DNA from 4 places in the Exiguobacterium sp. s16 genome. Region 4 is predicted to be linked to each of the others. Evidence: predicted binding sites of a transcription regulator. Region 4 holds the regulator's gene; each other region holds the start of a gene.

Region 1 (4,217 bases), on a different contig from region 4:
GCCTTGGGCGACGAGACGCCCTTCGTCCATGAACCAAATCGCATCGGCTTGTTTGATCGTATGCAGACGATGCGCGACCGTGACGAGCGTTGACTCACGTGACAACTCATCGATTGAGCGCCGAACGATTTGTTCGGTCACTAAATCAAGTCCGGTCGTCGGTTCATCGAACAAGATGATGCCGGGACGTTTCAAGAAGGCCCGGGCCAAGGCGAGCCGCTGCCGTTCACCTCCGGATAAGCCGTAACCCCCTTCACCGAGTTCGGTATGAAGACCGTTCGGCAACTGAGCGATGACATCGTTCAGTCCGGCTGCCGTCGCCGCCTCGAGGATGCTCGCTTCGTCCGCCGCCTCACCGAGGGCGATATTATCGGCGACGGTGCCGGCGAACAAATACGGATTTTGTGAGATATAGCCAATCGTGTCATACCATGACGTATCGGTGTACGTCTCGAGCGGTTCACCGTCCACGAGGACACGTCCGCTGTCAGGTTTGACGAGCCCCGATAACACGTTCAAGACGGTTGTCTTCCCGGACCCGCTCGCCCCGACGAGCGCCATGTGGGCACCGGCAGGAATCATGCCGCTTAAAGGCTGGAGCGTGAAACGCCCCCCTTCATAGGCGAATGATGCTTCGTCGAGCTCGAGGTCGGGTGTCCGGCTCGTCAACGTCCGGTCGCCCCACTGCAGACGTTCATCCGGTGCGTCGAGCGCCTCGAAAATACGATCGGCCGCCCCCATGCTGCCGCGTCCGGTATGGAACGCACCGCCGAGGTCTTTAATGGCCAAATAGTATTCCGGAGCCAAGACGAGAATCAAAAAGCCGGAGAAGAACGTCAAGTTCTGCCAGACGACCATTTGCAGCGCCACTTCGAGCGCCACGACCCCTGTGCTGAGCATCGAGATGAACTCGAGCATGAGACCCGATAAGAACGCCGTCTTCAAGACGACCATCGTCGCGTCGCGGAAGTCGAGACTGCTCTTTTCAATCGCTTGCGCCTCACGCTCGGTCCGACCGTATAGTTTCAATGTCGTCAATCCTTGCAACACGTCCAAGAACTTTCCGGAGAACTGGTTCATCTTCTCCATCTGTTGTTCGGATTTTTTCTGCGTCGCAATCCCGATGATAATGAAAAAGATTGGGATGAACGGCGCCGTCACCATCATGATGACGCCCGAGATCCAATGTTGGCTGAAGACGACGACGAGAATGAGCAGCGGAATGATCGACGTTTGAATGACTTGCGGCCAATATTGGCTGAAGTAGGCGTCGACTTCATCGACCGCGTCCATGAAGACGCTGACTTTCTTTCCGGACTGGCCGGACAAAGATGTCTCGATCGGATTCGATGTATAACGGTCAAGCAACTGAAACCGGAGTGTCCGTTTCGCTTTCTCCGCTAGACTAGCTCCGATTCGTCCTGACATGTAGCCGAACAAAGCACGCGTGACGAGGGCGAGAATGAGCCAGCCGAGCGCCGGGATGATGCTTTCAAACGATGCATTTTTAAAAAAGACCTGGTCGACGATATCGACGATTAAATACGCCTGCGCCAAAATCGACAATCCGATCATCACCGCGGCGATGACGAGTCCGACGATATGGCGTTTTTCAGCTAAAGCGAGAGCTTGCAGTCGTTTCACTGCGTTCATCCTTTCTATACTATCCAAAACTTTTCTTTGTGAGGATTCTCACTAATTATAACTGATGCACACGACCATGGCGAACGCTTCGCTTAGCCAGACATGCAAAAGACGCCGCGTATATCACGTGGCGTCATACCGTCGTCTGTTCAAAGTATTCGGGATGGCCAATCATCAATTCACGCGCATCGAAGTGAAGCACCTCTTCTTTTCGTAAGCGCGATAAGATGTTCGACACGGTCTCCCGTGACGTACCGGATAAGCGTGAGATTTCAATCGTCGTGAACGGACACCGGACGCGAACCCCCTCTGCTTCCGGTTCCCCGAGGTCTTCAATCAAGTAATGGATCGTGTTGAGCACGCGTTCGGTCGCACTCGGAGTGATGATATCCTGCACCCGTCGTTCGTGCAAGTCGAGAATCCGATTCATCTGTCCGACGATATGGAGTAACATCGACGCGTTCCGAGAGACGAGTTGTTCGAATCGGTCCGTCGGCATATAGATGACCTCGATATCGGTCAACGCCTCCGCCGAATGTTGATAATACGGTTCCGTCATCAAGCCACGATACGGGAACAGTTGCTTCGGTTTCAAGTAGTCCGTATATTGATGGGTCGCCGTCTCGTTGTTGCGCTCGAGCTTCACGTAACCGCTGATTAAAAAGTAGACGCGCTCCCGAGGATCGCCTTCCATGAATAAGAGCTGTCCTTTCCGGTACGTTCGACAATAGACATGGGGCAACAGTGCCTCGAGCTCACGGGCGGTACATTTGGTGAATACATCGAGTTGCCGCAAGTCGTCTACGGTCCATTTCGGTTTCATGTTGAACCCTCCAATCTATCTTGCCTCTCCTTTTAGTATAGTTGGATTCAATTTGAAAACGCTTACAAAATCCAACGATTTTCTGACAAAAAAAAAGAGGGGCTTTCACCCTCTTCGTCACAGCACGTTATTCAATCGAGCATCAACTCCATGATCGCATCTTGCAGGTCACGGTCGAGTTCAAGCGCGTGCAAATCGAACAGCCATGCCTCGAGCCGCGTCTTCGCTGCCGCCGATCGATACAACTTGTCTTTTAAATCATAAGAAATCTCGGCGCGGTCCAAGAAACGATACAAACGATCGAGCCGGTGATCGTTCGCCGTCAATTCGACCGGGAGAGACACCGTCATCTCTTCATCAATCGGACCGAGTTCGAGGCGCAGTGTCTGGGTCTCTCGATTGTATTCACCAGAACCGGTCACGCCTCGGAGGAGTAACGTGACGTTACGGTCAGACGGCAAGACGGTCCGGTCACCTGTAACGTGAATGTGGAGCTTCCGTTCCTCCCAATCAAGCGTGAACGTCGTCTCAGCGTAAGCACCCGTCTCATAGTCACGGTCCGACCCGTTGTCTTCATAGAGCGTGAACGTATTCGACGCGCCCGGGAAGACAAGAACTTCCAATTCGCCCGGGTTATCCGTATCGTTACGGCCCGAGTAATGCCGTGCCATCGGGATGATTGCCCCTGCTTTCGCGAACACTGCTTGTTCGTCAAGTCCCCGGAACACCCGAACCGACTTCTCTCCCGCATAGCGATGACCGGTAAAGAAATCGAACCAGTCACCTTTTGGTAACCAGACGTTCGTCGCTGCGACGTGGAGCTGTTTATTCATCGGCTCGACGATCGGAGAGATGATGAGTTCACTGCCGAAGTAGTATTCGTTCGGTACTTCATACGCCGCGTCCTCGTCCGGATGTTCATAATACATTGGTAAGATGAGCGGCAAGGCACCCGCGTGGTTCCGCCAGTTCATCGTATAGATGTACGGGATCAATTGATGGCGCAGACGCAAGAACGTCTTCATCGACCGCTCCGCCTCGAGACCGAAGCGCCACGGCTCTTTCCCGTTGAACGTACTGAACGTCGAGTGCAGGCGCATGATCGGACTGAACACACCGAACGCGACCCAACGTGCGGCGAGCTCATCGTCTTTTGAGCCTCGGTAATGGCCACCGATATCGTGACTCCACCAACCATAGCCGATATTGGAAGCGGTCGCCGTAAAGTACGGCTGGAACGCAAGCGACGCCCACGAAATCAACGTGTCTCCCGAGAAACCGACCGGATAGCGGTGACTGCCCGGGCCCGAATAACGGGAGAAGATGATTGGTCGATCGCCATCCCGGGCGATGTCGGCCGCATGATAGTGGTTCAGCATCCAGAGCGGGTCGAGCCCTTCCATTTTCGACGTCGAGCCTTGTTGCCAGTCGATCCACCAGAAATCGACGCCGTCGTCTTCATGCGGATGATGCATCTGCTCGAAATAGGCTTGAATGAAGCGTTTATCGGAAAAGTCGAACGGGATGCGGTCGCCTTGGGACGGATCGATGCCCATCGCCTCGGCCATCGCCACATATTGGTCTTCGAACGCACGCACGCCATCCGCCGGATGCAAGTTCAACGTGACGAGCAACCCTTCTTGCTTGAGCCACGTCAAGAATCCTTTCGGGTCCGGGAACAAGTTCTTATTCCATGAATAACCCGTCCATCCGCTCCCGTATTCTTCCGGGACGTCGGTGACGTGCCAAT
Region 2 (4,217 bases), on a different contig from region 4:
CGCGAAGATCGTCTTCTGGACCGAGTCTCTCTCCACCCCGCCAGACGTGTTGGGCATAGAGGAACCGAAATTCGTCGGCGTGCCGCTTCGCTTGATAGTCGAATCGTTCGAGCAATTGATCGATGGCGACGTCGACGTAAGCGTCGAGCGTCTCATAAAAAGTATGGATATCCGAGGAGACGAGTGCCATTTTGACCAAGTTCAACGTCGAAAATGATAAGTTGCCTCGTCCAATCGACGTCTCGGCACCATGTCGATTCCCCATCACCCGTGTCCGACAACCCATGTAGGCGACTTCCGAGCCGTGCGTCCCGTCGTAGTATTGAAGGTTGAACGGAGCATCGACGAACGAGAAGTTCGGGAATAACCGCTTGCCCGTCACACGACAGGCGAGACGGAACAAGTCGACGTTCGGATCGTCCTCATGGAAGTTGACCCCTTCTTTCACTTTAAAGATTTGAATCGGGAAAATCGGCGTCTCCCCGTTACCGAGCCCTCGCTCGGTCGCACGCAGCAACTCTCGAATGAATACGCGTCCCCACCGGCTCGTGTCGGTGCCGTAATTGATGGAAACGAACGGTACTTGTCCGCCACCACGTGAGTGCATCGAGTTAGCGTTGTGGATGAACGCCTCACACGCTTGATACGTCGCCGCGATTGTTTCAGACTCGGCAGTTTCAAAGAGTTGCTCGGTCGTCCATTCGACTGGTAGCTTTTTGAGCCGCTCGAGCTGACGTTCATACGTTTTTTCGACATACGGTGCGAGGTCGACATCAAACATCGGGAAAGCTTGACCGCCATGCTGCATGTTTTGGTTCGCTTGAAGAATAATCGAAGCGAGCGCCATCGCCGAGCGGATATCCTGGGGCGGTCGAATCGTCCCGTGCCCGGTATGAAATCCGTTCGTGAGTAACTCACCGAGTGGGATTTGACAACACGTCGTCGATCCTGTCACGTAGTAGTCGGCGTCATGGATATACAAAAAATTATCTTCGACGGCTTGACGTGACCGTTCTGATAATAGATATGTCGTCGACAATTGTTTTGATACTTCTGAGGATAATCGTGCCAATTTTCCAAGTGGTGATTTCCCGTCGACGTTGGCGTTCTCTTGTACGAGGTCCTGATCTGGGAGAACACAGACATCTTCATAAAGCTGGAGCATATTCACTCCGCATCACCTCACTATATATTGATTACAAGCGAGTTAATCACTCGCTCAAGTTCCATATATAGATTATGTCATGTTTTGCTATTGAGCTGTGAAGTCGAAATTGTGATCAATGCTTGTGATAAAAACGCAAAAGCAGTCGAGCCACTGACGTGGACTCGACTGCTCGTTGTCGTGAGCTACCTTATACTTCTTTGGCAGGTTTCACAATTTTCAATTCGACTTCTTCCGTTGCTTCCGATTCTTGGGCTTCACGCAAGCCTTTCGCGTTTAACCACGTATAGATCGCACCCATGAACAACGCGCCACCGATGATATTCCCGAACGTGGCTGGAATCAAGTTGTGGATCGCGCCGGCAAAGCTGATCGCCTCAGGATGCGGGACGACGAGCGTGAGGGCGAACAAGACGAAGTTGGCGATGACATGATCAAATCCTGAGGCGAAGAAAACGGCGACGAGGAAGATCATCGAGAAGATTTGGGCGAACTCGTTTTTCATTTGCTTCGGCAAGAAGATGGCAAGACAGACCATCCAGTTGCAGAAGATTGCGCGGAAGAAAATTTCGACCGTCGTGTGGTGCATCTTGCTTTCGACGACCGAGAACAGCCAGTTGTCCATCCCAAGTTCTTGGATGACACCGGTCGGAGCGAGCAGCAAGGCGAACAAAACGCCACCGAGCGCATTCCCGACAAAGCAGAGCAACCAGACGAGCATCGTGTCGCTGAGCGTCGTGTACCCCCGCATCGTCGAGGTTGTGAAGTACATCGTATTCCCGGTGAACAGTTCGGCTCCGCCATAGATGATCATGACGAGGGCGATCCCGAATGAGAATCCTCCGATGAGCGTTGTGAACGGAGAATCGATCAAATACATTCCGTTGACGACTTTCAGTGTGAAAATTGAAGCGAATCCGATAAAGATCCCCGCGAGCATTGCTCGTAAAAAGTACTCCATTGGCCGATAATGAATCATTTGCGAAGATGCCTGTGCTTTCTTCCGCAACGATTCGAGTGCATGGATTTCCATTGATGCCATGTCACAAACCCTTCTTTCTGTTTGAATGAAACCATTATAATAAGAACGAACATGTGAAATCATTAACAATATAAGCCCGAAACGAATAAATTGCAATCGCCCCTTCCACATGTTGACACATTTTTCACATCGTAATCGTTTACATTTGTCGGATTTGTGACTAGAAAAAAACGACCCTTCGCAAAGGGCCGTTCGAAATGATTATTCTTTGTTTTCAGAAGCCTCTTCCGACTCTTCCGTTGAAGTTTCTGACGCCTCTTCAGTCGCTTCAACTTCGCCTTCTGTCGCTGTATCAGCTTCAAGGTCTTCGACCGCCACCGGTTCATTCACCGATGCGATTTGAAGATCACCCTCAGATACGATTTCGTAATCTTTGTTCTCTGGAATATCAGCGACAGTGAGCGAGTCACCGATGCCGAGTTCAGAAACATCAAGCTCGATACGCTCTGGAATGTTGGCTGGTGTTGCCGAGACCGTTACTTTGTAGAGCGTCTGTGCCAAGTAGCCGCCTTCTTTGACGCCTTTCGCGTCGCCGACGAGTGTGACGTCCGCTTCGACTTCTGTCGCTTCGTCCATCTTCACTGCCATAAATTCGACGTGCTTGTATTCGTTCGTGAATGGGTCGACTTCTGTCCCGTGAACGAGTGTGTTCACTTTCTTACCATCGATATTGAGTTCGATCAAAGCGTTGTCGCCGTGTTCACGAAGAATCTTACGAAGTGCCATCTCTTCGAATGCGACCGGTGTGCTTTCAACTTTGTAGCCGTAAACGACACCTAACACTTTTCCTTCTTTACGCAAGTTAGCGCGGACCGAACGTGGTCGTAATTCTCGTTTCGTTACTTTAAGCGTGTCTGCCATAATCTTTTCCCCCTACTGGTTTATCGATCATGTCTACATCTTGAGGGTGAGGCAGTGAAAAAGCCACCTCTCAACCTCGATGCGTTGAGTGACATGTGTATATTGTTCCCATAGGTACAACTAAATAAACGTTACAGCCGGTTAAAATAAGATTACAACTGTGTCACATAACGCGTTTAAATAGCTTCTCGAGCTCGTACGTGCTCCACTTCACTAAAATCGGACGACCGTGCGGACACGTGTACGGAGACGTCGTCTGATTCAAATCGTGAAGCAATTGCCGCATCATCTCGTGGTTCAACGGATGGTTTGCTTTAATCGACCGTTTGCACGCCATCAAAATCGACGCATCTTCCCGATATTTAGCGATGTCAATGGAGCGATCCCGGATCGCCATCTCTATCAAATCACGGACCGTTCCTTCTAAATCGTGTTGCGGGTACCACGTCGGAATCTCTCTAACGAGGAACGTGTTGCCGCCGAACGGCTCCAATTCTAGACCTGCTTCTTTTAAAAGCGGAGTGACTTCTTCAATCGCGAGCGCCTCTTCTTGCGTGAACTCGAGCGTGAGCGGAAGCAGCAACAACTGGTATTCCTTGTCAGGATTCCCGAGCTGCTCGTAAAACAACTCATATTTGATTCGTTCCTGGGCCGCGTGTTGGTCAATGACGTACATCCCGTCCTCGGCACCACAGACGATATAACTCGCATGCAATTGACCGATGACGTCGAGCGGCGGCAACCGCTCTCCTTTCGTCTCGATTGTTTCCGATTCGACCGTCGACTCTATCGGCTCAGGCGCTTCATTGACAAGCGGGGTCGGCGACCATCGACTCGGTGACGTGACAGGCTCACGTGGAATTGGATAGTTCCACGTCGGCGCTTCATCCGTGACCGGCGCCCGTTCAACCGTGAAATCAAGTCGCTCTTGTTCGGTCCGATTGACCGGTCGCTCTTTCGGTTTGACCGACGGGATTAAACGCTGTTCCCGGAGTGTCAGTTGGACCGTCTCGCGAATCAATTGACAGAGCTCTTTCTCTTTTGAAAGCCGAACTTCTCGTTTCGTCGGATGGACGTTGACATCGATCAGCATCGGGTCCATGTTCACTTCGAGGACAGCGATCGGATAACGACCAATCGGTAGCAGCG
Region 3 (4,217 bases), on a different contig from region 4:
AAGATGTACTCGAGTTACCGCGTCACACGCTCAAAGTCGGCGTGATGGACGAGGAGCGACGCACGTCGCTTAATTTGAAGAACTGTATCGAGCAAGTGAAGGAACGCATCGTCTTCATCAATACCGGATTCCTCGACCGGACGGGCGATGAGATTCACTCCTCGCTCACGCTCGGACCGATGCGCAAGAAAGGCGAGATGAAGACCTCGGAGTGGCTCGATGCTTATGAACGTCTGAATGTCCAGATCGGGCTTGACGCAGGATTCCATCAACACGGGCAAATCGGGAAAGGGATGTGGGCGATGCCCGATCGGATGCGCGATATGATGCGTGAAAAAAGCAATCATGTCCGGTCCGGGGCGACGACGGCTTGGGTGCCGTCCCCGACGGCGGCCACGCTTCATGCGCTGCATTACCATCAAGTCGATGCGTTTGACGTTCAGCGTGAGTTGGTGAATCGTTCGTTTGATCCAGCAACTGAGCGAGGGCGTCTGCTCGAGGTACCACTCGCCACGCGTCTCTATACAGATGAGGAAGTGAACGAGGAGCTCGAGAACAACCTGCAAGGGTTGCTCGGATATGTCGTCCGTTGGGTCGAGCAAGGTGTCGGTTGCTCCAAAGTGCCAGATATTCATCACGTCGGGTTGATGGAAGACCGAGCAACGCTTCGTATTTCGAGTCAACATGTCGCCAACTGGCTATACCATGGAGTCTGTAGCCGTGAACAAGTCGAAGCGACGCTTTACCGGATGGCCGAGGTCGTCGACGCGCAAAACGCGGAAGATCCGCACTATCGTCCGATGACGCCAGATGTAGACCACTCTATCGCCTATCAAGCGGCGAAAGAGTTAGTGTTTGAAGGCGACGAGTCGCCGAACGGATATACGGAACCGATCCTGCACCGGCGCCGTCGACAGTTTTTACAACAAGTGACATTAGAACCAAACTTAAAAGGAGGAGCATCATCATGACAACGAAAAAAATCGAAAGCGAACAGTTGATTGAACGTTGGGTCGTCCGTCGGATCGTCTCGGGGGAATCGACAGCGGCGCTCGCTAACACGGCGTTCGTCTATGGGAACGATTTGATGCGCCTTGTGCTCGACCGAGCCGACGGGTCGCTCCAAATCATGAGAGAGCCGGTCGAAGAGGTCGTCATATTCCGGAAACCAGAAGATCGTGACGAAGAAAACGTCTGTCGTTGCTGCGGCATGGAGCACTCGTCATTCAAAGCGGCGCTCGAATGCTGTGCATACTTGGATTAAGTTTGCACCATCTGTTATATAACAAAAATTAAATATATAAATTAATATAATACAGGAGGAATGGATATGAACGAACAACAAATGCAGCTAGAGGATATGTTACAGTCGGAACGGTTTAACGGGGTCGAACGTCCATATGGGGTCGAAGACGTGATGAGACTTCGGGGGTCTGTCCTAATCGAGCATACGCTCGCGACAAAAGGAGCGGAACGGTTATGGGAGTTACTCCACGAGCGGGACTACGTCCACGCGCTCGGGGCGTTGACGGGGAACCAGGCCATCCAGCAAGTGAAGGCGGGTCTCGAAGCCATCTATTTGAGCGGATGGCAAGTCGCCGCCGATGCGAACTTGTCGGGGCACATGTACCCGGACCAAAGCCTATACCCGGCTAACTCGGTGCCGAGCGTCGTCAAACGGATTAACCAGGCGCTTCAACGGGCCGATCAAATTCAAACGGCGGAAGGGAAAGGCGATACGCATTGGTTCGCCCCGATCGTCGCTGACATGGAAGCCGGTTTCGGCGGTGTGCTCAACGTGTTCGAGTTGACGAAGGCGATGATTGAGGCGGGTGCAGCCGGCGTCCACTTGGAGGATCAACTCTCTTCAGAGAAGAAGTGCGGTCACCTCGGCGGCAAAGTGTTGCTGCCGACACAGACGGCCGTGAAAAACTTGATTGCCGCACGTCTCGCGGCAGACGTCATGGGGGTGTCGACGATTATCGTCGCCCGGACCGACGCCCACGCCGCGAACTTGATTACGAGCGACATCGACCCAATCGATCATCCGTTCATCGTCGGCGACCGGACGCCAGAAGGGTTTTATCGGACCGAGGCAGGAATCGAACAGGCGATCGCACGCGGTCTCGCCTATGCACCGTACGCCGACCTCGTCTGGTGCGAGACGTCCGAGCCTGATTTGGACGAAGCGCGTCAATTCGCGGATGCGATTCATGCGAAGTATCCGGGCAAACTCCTCGCTTACAACTGTTCGCCGTCATTCAATTGGAAGAAGAAGTTGTCGGATGACGAGATCGCAACGTTCCAACAAGAGATTGGTGCGATGGGATACAAATTCCAATTCGTGACGCTCGCTGGCTTCCACTCGCTCAACTTCGGAATGTTCGAACTCGCACGCGGGTATAAAGACCGCGGGATGGCCGCCTACTCGGAACTGCAACAGGCCGAATTCAGTGCAGAACAGCACGGTTATACGGCGACACGTCACCAACGTGAGGTCGGGACCGGGTATTTCGATGAGGTGTCTCTCGTCATCTCGGGAGGCCAGTCGTCAACGACGGCACTGGCCGGATCGACCGAGGCAGAACAATTTGAAGCGCCGTCCCATTAAGCGTCGCCCCTCCACAAGAGGGGCTTCTTTTGTGTCCAAATTCAGAACGCGTGCATCCTGTTCACTTAAATGTGACGTATTTCACATTTTTGTCGTCAAACTCTTGCTACGCTGAACATGTCAAAATGAATATGGAGGTTATGACAGATGACACAGACATTCACGGGCGATACGCACGTATCTGAAATCGTCAAACAATGCCCGCAAGCGGCAGACATTTTCAAACGGAACCGAATCGATTTTTGTTGTGGCGGCAACCGACCACTCGCTGAAGCGACTGATAAATCGAAACGGTCGACGGAAGACATTTTAGAAGAAGTTAATGCGCTCTATCAACGCAAGCAAGAGATGAACGAGAAGAGTATCGATTGGGATGCCGCTTCTTCTTCGGAATTGATTGAGCACATCATTTATAAGCATCACCAGTTTTTGACGGACGAATTGCCACAGCTCACACCATATGTGACAAAAGTGTTCCGGGTTCACGGACAAAACCATCCGCACCTCGGACGCATTCATCAACTGTTCAATCAATTGAAAGTGGAACTTGAACAACATATCGTCAAAGAAGAAACAGAAGACTTCCCGACGTTGCTTCGTCACGAGACGGCACCGACAGCTGAAACGAGACGGGAGCTTGATGACATCTTGGCCTCGCTCGAGTCAGAACACGCGGCAGCCGGTGACATTTTAAAAGAATTGCGTCAAATCACGAACGACTATACGCCGCCTGAAGGAGCGTGTGGGACGTATCGTCTTGTCTATCAACGGTTAGAAGCGCTCGAATCGGATACATTTGAACACATTCATCTCGAAAACAACATTTTATTCCCGCGGGCGCGCACGTTCGCTTAAGCAGTGGCACACCTCTACTTACGTGGGGGTGTCTTTTTGTGACGTTTGATACAGATGGGAGGCAAATCAAGCGCTACGATAAAGGGGAAGCAAAGGAGTGATTAATCATGAAACGGGTGAGTGGAGTCATCGTAGGGGTGACGGTCGCCTTATTACTAAGTCAAGTCTGGTCGAGTTCAGATTCGGAGGACACCACCGTGACCATTTTGGCGGCGGCAAGCTTAGGACCGGCTTTAGAAGCGGTAGAGCGACAACTTGAAGCGGAATTCGATGGGATCGACGTTCGGGTCGTGACGAACGGGAGCGGCGCCTTGCGAGCACAAATCGATCACGGGTCTCCGGCAGATATCTTTTTAGCCGCGAGCGTTGATGATGTCGACCGATTACAAATCCCGATTCTAGAGCGGGATGCGTTTTTGCATAACGAGCTGTGGCTCGTGACACCGAAAGGGAAACCGTGCGCGGAGACGTGGGACGACTTAAACGCATGTGCTCGGATCGTCATCGGTGACCCGGTCAATGTCCCGGCCGGTCGCTACGCGAAAGCGGCGCTAGAAGTGGAAGGCGTGTGGGAAGAAGTGGAACCACGAATCATGTTCGCCCAGAATGTGAGACAAGTGTTGACGCTCATCGAACAAGGCGACGCCAATGCGGGATTTGTCTATAAGACGGAACTGACGACGGACGTCGAGTCGCTTCAGGCGGTCCCGTTTGAAGCGACGGGTACGATCGCGTATCCGGCGGTCCGATT
Region 4 (4,217 bases):
ACGCGAGGACGTTCCCATCATCGAGCAGACTGTATACCTGATCGCTGCCTTTCGTGAGCGATCCGAGAATATCACCTGACATCGATGTGATGATATACTTTTCGTCATCAGCCCATAACATCATTCCTGTTGTTACATTCGTTGAGACGAGTCGATTCTCACTTCCTGCTTCGATTGGGAATGTCGTCGCTTCATTCGTACGTATATCCCACATCACCCACTCCGGCCATCCTTTTAACATAAATCGGCCGTCTCCGATGGCATACATATTATAAGCAGCAGACACGCGAATCGGTAACGTATATTCCTCACCGGTCTGAATGTGAACAAGCGTCTCCGGATCTCCCGAACGCCACACATACCCACTATCTCCTACGACTTCTCCTGCCGGAATGATTTCCGGTTTGGCATAGTCCTCTGCTCGGACTTCAACTCCCGGTGCTACCATCATGACGAGCACCACGAGCATGCTCCATAACCACTTGTTCATTACTCTCCTCATTTCTGTTTATGAATGCATAACTTTCAAAAATAATCCATTTTTTGATTTAACCCTCCTAATTTTAAGTTGTTTTTTCAAAATTGAATAGCCCTAAAATCAAAAAAACACCACGTCGCATGACATGGTGTTTACTTCTCATTCATTTGTTTCATCAAATCCATCTGTTCTTTCACCATCGCCTCTTTCTCACGTCGGAGCACACCCCGGTACGTGATGCGGGAAATCGATAAACTGATCTCATACAAGAAGAAGAGCGGCAGTGACACCATGAGGTGCGACGTCAAATCCGGCGGCGTAATGAATGCCGCGACGACGAACAAGGCGAAGTAGGCGTACTTCCGGATCGATGACAGGAAGTACGGTGTCACGACACCGATGCGCGTCAAGAACATCGTCACGACCGGCAACTGGAACAACAGTCCGAATGGGATGGTCAGTTGCAGCAAGAACGTGAAGTAGTTCGACGCCCCGATGATTTGCGTCAGACCAAGGTCTTGCCCGAGGTCCGTCGAAATATCGAGGACGAGCGGGAACAACCAATAGTAGGCAAACGCCAAACCGACGAGGAACAAGATAAAGATGATCGGAATATAAGCGAGCGTCGCTTTCCGCTCGTTCGGATGCAGACCAGGTGCGACAAACGCCCACAGTTGATACAGTAGAAACGGACCAGCCGCGACGAGCCCGATGACGAGCGCCAAGTTCAAGTAAATCATGAGCGGGTCCGCGACCCCAAAGGCGTTCAGTTCAAGGCCTCGTTCGACGAGGTCGGCCTGGAGATAGGCGAGCACATATTTGACACTCGGCAAAGCAATCAAAAAGAAGGCAAAGACGACAAATGCCGACAGCATCAGTCGTCTCCGCAGCTCTGTCAAGTGGTCGGACAGTGCCCGTTCTTGATCAGGTTGATGGCTCATCGCTTACTGCTCTTTCTTCTCAATTTCTTTCTTGTCTTTCTCGTCATGCTCGTTCATCATGCCACTCGTGGCGTTTTTGAACTCACGGAGCGTCTGTCCGGCGGCACGGCCGAACTCAGGCAATTTCTTCGGCCCGAAGATGATGAGCGCGATAATCGCGATGACAAACAGACTTGCTCCGCCTGGAATACCGACGACGAGTGACGATAATAGTAATTCCATTATTGATGGACCCCCTCAGCAGATGGATAGTGTTGCATAAAGTAAATGAGCGACTGGAGTTCGATCGACAAGTCGATATGATGGACGCGGACCGTATCCGGCACAGTGAGGCGAGCCGGTGTAAAGTTCAAGATGCCTTTGATGCCGAAGCGGACCAAGTCATCCGCGACAGGCTGTGCATAGGCAGACGGCACCGTCAAAATGGCGACGTCAATCTTGTTTTGCTTCATGATCTGTTCCATCTCATCGACGTGATGAATCGGGACACCGGACATCGTCGTGCCGACTTTTGTCTCGTCTGCGTCGAACCCGACGACGATATGTGTGTTATTGTTTTTAAGGAAGTTATAGTTGACGAAAGCTGTCCCGAGATGACCAACCCCGACCAAGGCGACGTTCGTAATCTCGTCCTGATTCAGTGTCTTACGGAAAAAGTCTAACAGATACTGTACGTTATAGCCATATCCCTTTTTACCGAGCGCACCGAAGTACGAGAAATCGCGACGGATCGTGGCCGAATCGACCTTGACCGCCTCACTCAGTTCAGCAGAAGAGACACGCTGTTTTCCTGATGAATGCAGGCTTTGGATAAACCGATAGTATAGTGGCAACCGTTTGGCTGTCGCTTGCGGAATCTTTGGTTCGTTTTGACTCAACGGAAAGAGCCTCCTTTTTACGACGCGTTTCAAACGAATCTAATTTCATACACCTTGATTGTAAACGAATTCACATAACCACTCAACGAATATACCTGAAAAGACTAAAAAATACAGTATACTAAATAGAGAGAAAGGGGTTTTTTCACTTGATCCTACTGCAAGTCAATAACTTATCGAAATCATTCGGCGTCGAGCCGATTTTAGAGAACGTCAAACTCGAAATCCAAGAAGGCGAACGCGTCGCCCTCGTCGGCCGGAATGGCGCCGGCAAGTCGACACTGCTCAAAGTCATCGCCGGGGAATATAACTATGACTCAGGCGACATCATGAAGCCAAAAGATGTGACAATCGGCTATCTCGCCCAAGATTCAGGACTTGAATCGAACGAGACGATTTGGAACGAGATGCTCACCGTCTTCACCGATTTAATTGAACAGGAAAAAACGCTCCGTCGCATGGAACAAGACATGGGATCTGAGCGCATCTTGAACGACCCGGCCGCCTATGAGCGCCTGCTGTCGTCTTATGATGAAGAACAGCATACGTTCAAAGACCGCGGCGGCTATCAATACGAGGCGACGATCCGCTCCGTCCTTCACGGGATGCGTTTCTATCCGGACGACTTCGAGCGCCGCATCGATACGCTCTCCGGCGGACAACGGACCCGCCTCGCCCTCGCGAAGATGCTCCTTCAAAGTCCAGACCTGCTCATCTTGGATGAGCCGACGAACCATTTGGACATCGAGACGCTCGGCTGGCTCGAGAAGTATTTGAGCGGTTATAAAGGCGCCGTCCTCATCGTCTCCCACGACCGTTATTTCCTCGACCGGGTCGTCTCGGTCGTCTATGAGCTGTCTCGCCACCGGAGCCGTCGCTTCGTCGGCAACTACACGAAGTACCTTGAACAGAAGGCCGCGATCTATGAGCAAGAGAAGAAGCAGTTCGAGTCCCAGCAAGAAGAAATCGCCAAGATGCAGGACTTCATCCAGCGTAACATCGCCCGGGCGACGACGACGAAGCGGGCCCAGAGCGTCCGCAAACGTCTCGAGAAAGTCGACCGGATGGAAGCGCCGGACGGTGACGAGCGCAGTGCCGTCCTCTCGTTCGCAATCAAACGCCAAAGCGGGAACGACGTGTTGAGCGGCAGCGACCTCGCCATCGGTTATGAGGAACCGATCGCCCAGCATCTCCGCTTCCAACTGCAGCGCGGTGAATCGGTCGCTCTCGTCGGTCCGAACGGGGTCGGTAAGTCGACGCTTTTGAAAGTGTTGACGAAACAACAGCCGGCGCTCACCGGTGACATCCGCTACGGTACCGGCGTCGAGATCGGCTATTACGATCAGGAGCAACAGAACTTGTCGGACGCCAACCGCGTCATCGACGAGATTTGGAACGACTGGCCGCTCATGCGCGAACAAGAAGTCCGCAGCCTGCTCGGTCAGTTCCTGTTCAGCGGTGACGACGTGATGAAGCGCGTCCATGAACTGTCGGGTGGAGAGCGGGCCCGCTTGACGCTCGCGAAACTGAAGCTCGAACAGCCGAACTTGCTCATCTTGGATGAGCCGACGAACCACTTGGACCTCGACTCGAAGATGATCCTCGAGAACGCCCTCGTCGACTACCCGGGCACGATCTTGTTCGTGTCGCACGACCGCTACTTCATCGACCGGCTCGCGACGCGCGTCTTGGAGATCACACCGAACGGCATCGACGAATACCTCGGCGATTACTCGTATTACGTCGAGAAGAAAGAAGAACTCGAAGAACTGGCCCGACTCGCTCGTGAAGAGACGAAACAAGTCATCGTCAAGAAACAGCGCGCCGACAAGGAACAGCAACGCGAGGAACGCCGGATGAAACAACGGATCGAGGAGATCGAGCTCACCATCGAGCAACACGAGGCCCGTATCGAAGAGA

Evidence for each region. The regulator Rex, encoded in region 4, represses fermentation and respiration genes when NADH is low (regulators of the CRP and FNR family bind a similar motif). The targets are predictions, from matches to a motif close to TTGTGAAATATTTCACAA.
Region 1: the regulator Rex is predicted to act here: its motif matches at 1,681-1,698, upstream of cydD (thiol reductant ABC exporter subunit CydD).
Region 2: the regulator Rex is predicted to act here: its motif matches at 2,259-2,276, upstream of KNP86_RS03310 (formate/nitrite transporter family protein).
Region 3: the regulator Rex is predicted to act here: its motif matches at 2,681-2,698, upstream of ric (iron-sulfur cluster repair di-iron protein).

What each region holds. Positions count from the first base shown of each region.
Region 1 covers NZ_JACSLM010000003.1:114,945-119,161, reverse strand. The annotation lists gene cydD (thiol reductant ABC exporter subunit CydD) at 1-1,653, opposite strand, end outside; gene KNP86_RS07565 (Crp/Fnr family transcriptional regulator) at 1,778-2,467, opposite strand; gene KNP86_RS07560 (glycoside hydrolase family 31 protein) at 2,599-4,217, opposite strand, start outside.
Region 2 covers NZ_JACSLM010000001.1:631,528-635,744, reverse strand. The annotation lists gene KNP86_RS03315 (anaerobic ribonucleoside triphosphate reductase) at 1-1,165, opposite strand, end outside; gene KNP86_RS03310 (formate/nitrite transporter family protein) at 1,356-2,207, opposite strand; gene KNP86_RS03305 (50S ribosomal protein L25/general stress protein Ctc) at 2,409-3,068, opposite strand; gene mutL (DNA mismatch repair endonuclease MutL) at 3,232-4,217, opposite strand, start outside.
Region 3 covers NZ_JACSLM010000006.1:15,031-19,247, reverse strand. The annotation lists gene KNP86_RS11370 (malate synthase G) at 1-971, shown strand, start outside; gene KNP86_RS11365 (hypothetical protein) at 968-1,264, shown strand; gene aceA (isocitrate lyase) at 1,331-2,611, shown strand; gene ric (iron-sulfur cluster repair di-iron protein) at 2,759-3,466, shown strand; gene modA (molybdate ABC transporter substrate-binding protein) at 3,574-4,217, shown strand, end outside.
Region 4 covers NZ_JACSLM010000007.1:95,377-99,593, forward strand. The annotation lists gene KNP86_RS12570 (hypothetical protein) at 1-490, opposite strand, end outside; gene tatC (twin-arginine translocase subunit TatC) at 631-1,419, opposite strand; gene KNP86_RS12580 (twin-arginine translocase TatA/TatE family subunit) at 1,423-1,641, opposite strand; gene KNP86_RS12585 (redox-sensing transcriptional repressor Rex) at 1,641-2,297, opposite strand; gene KNP86_RS12590 (ABC-F family ATP-binding cassette domain-containing protein) at 2,447-4,217, shown strand, end outside.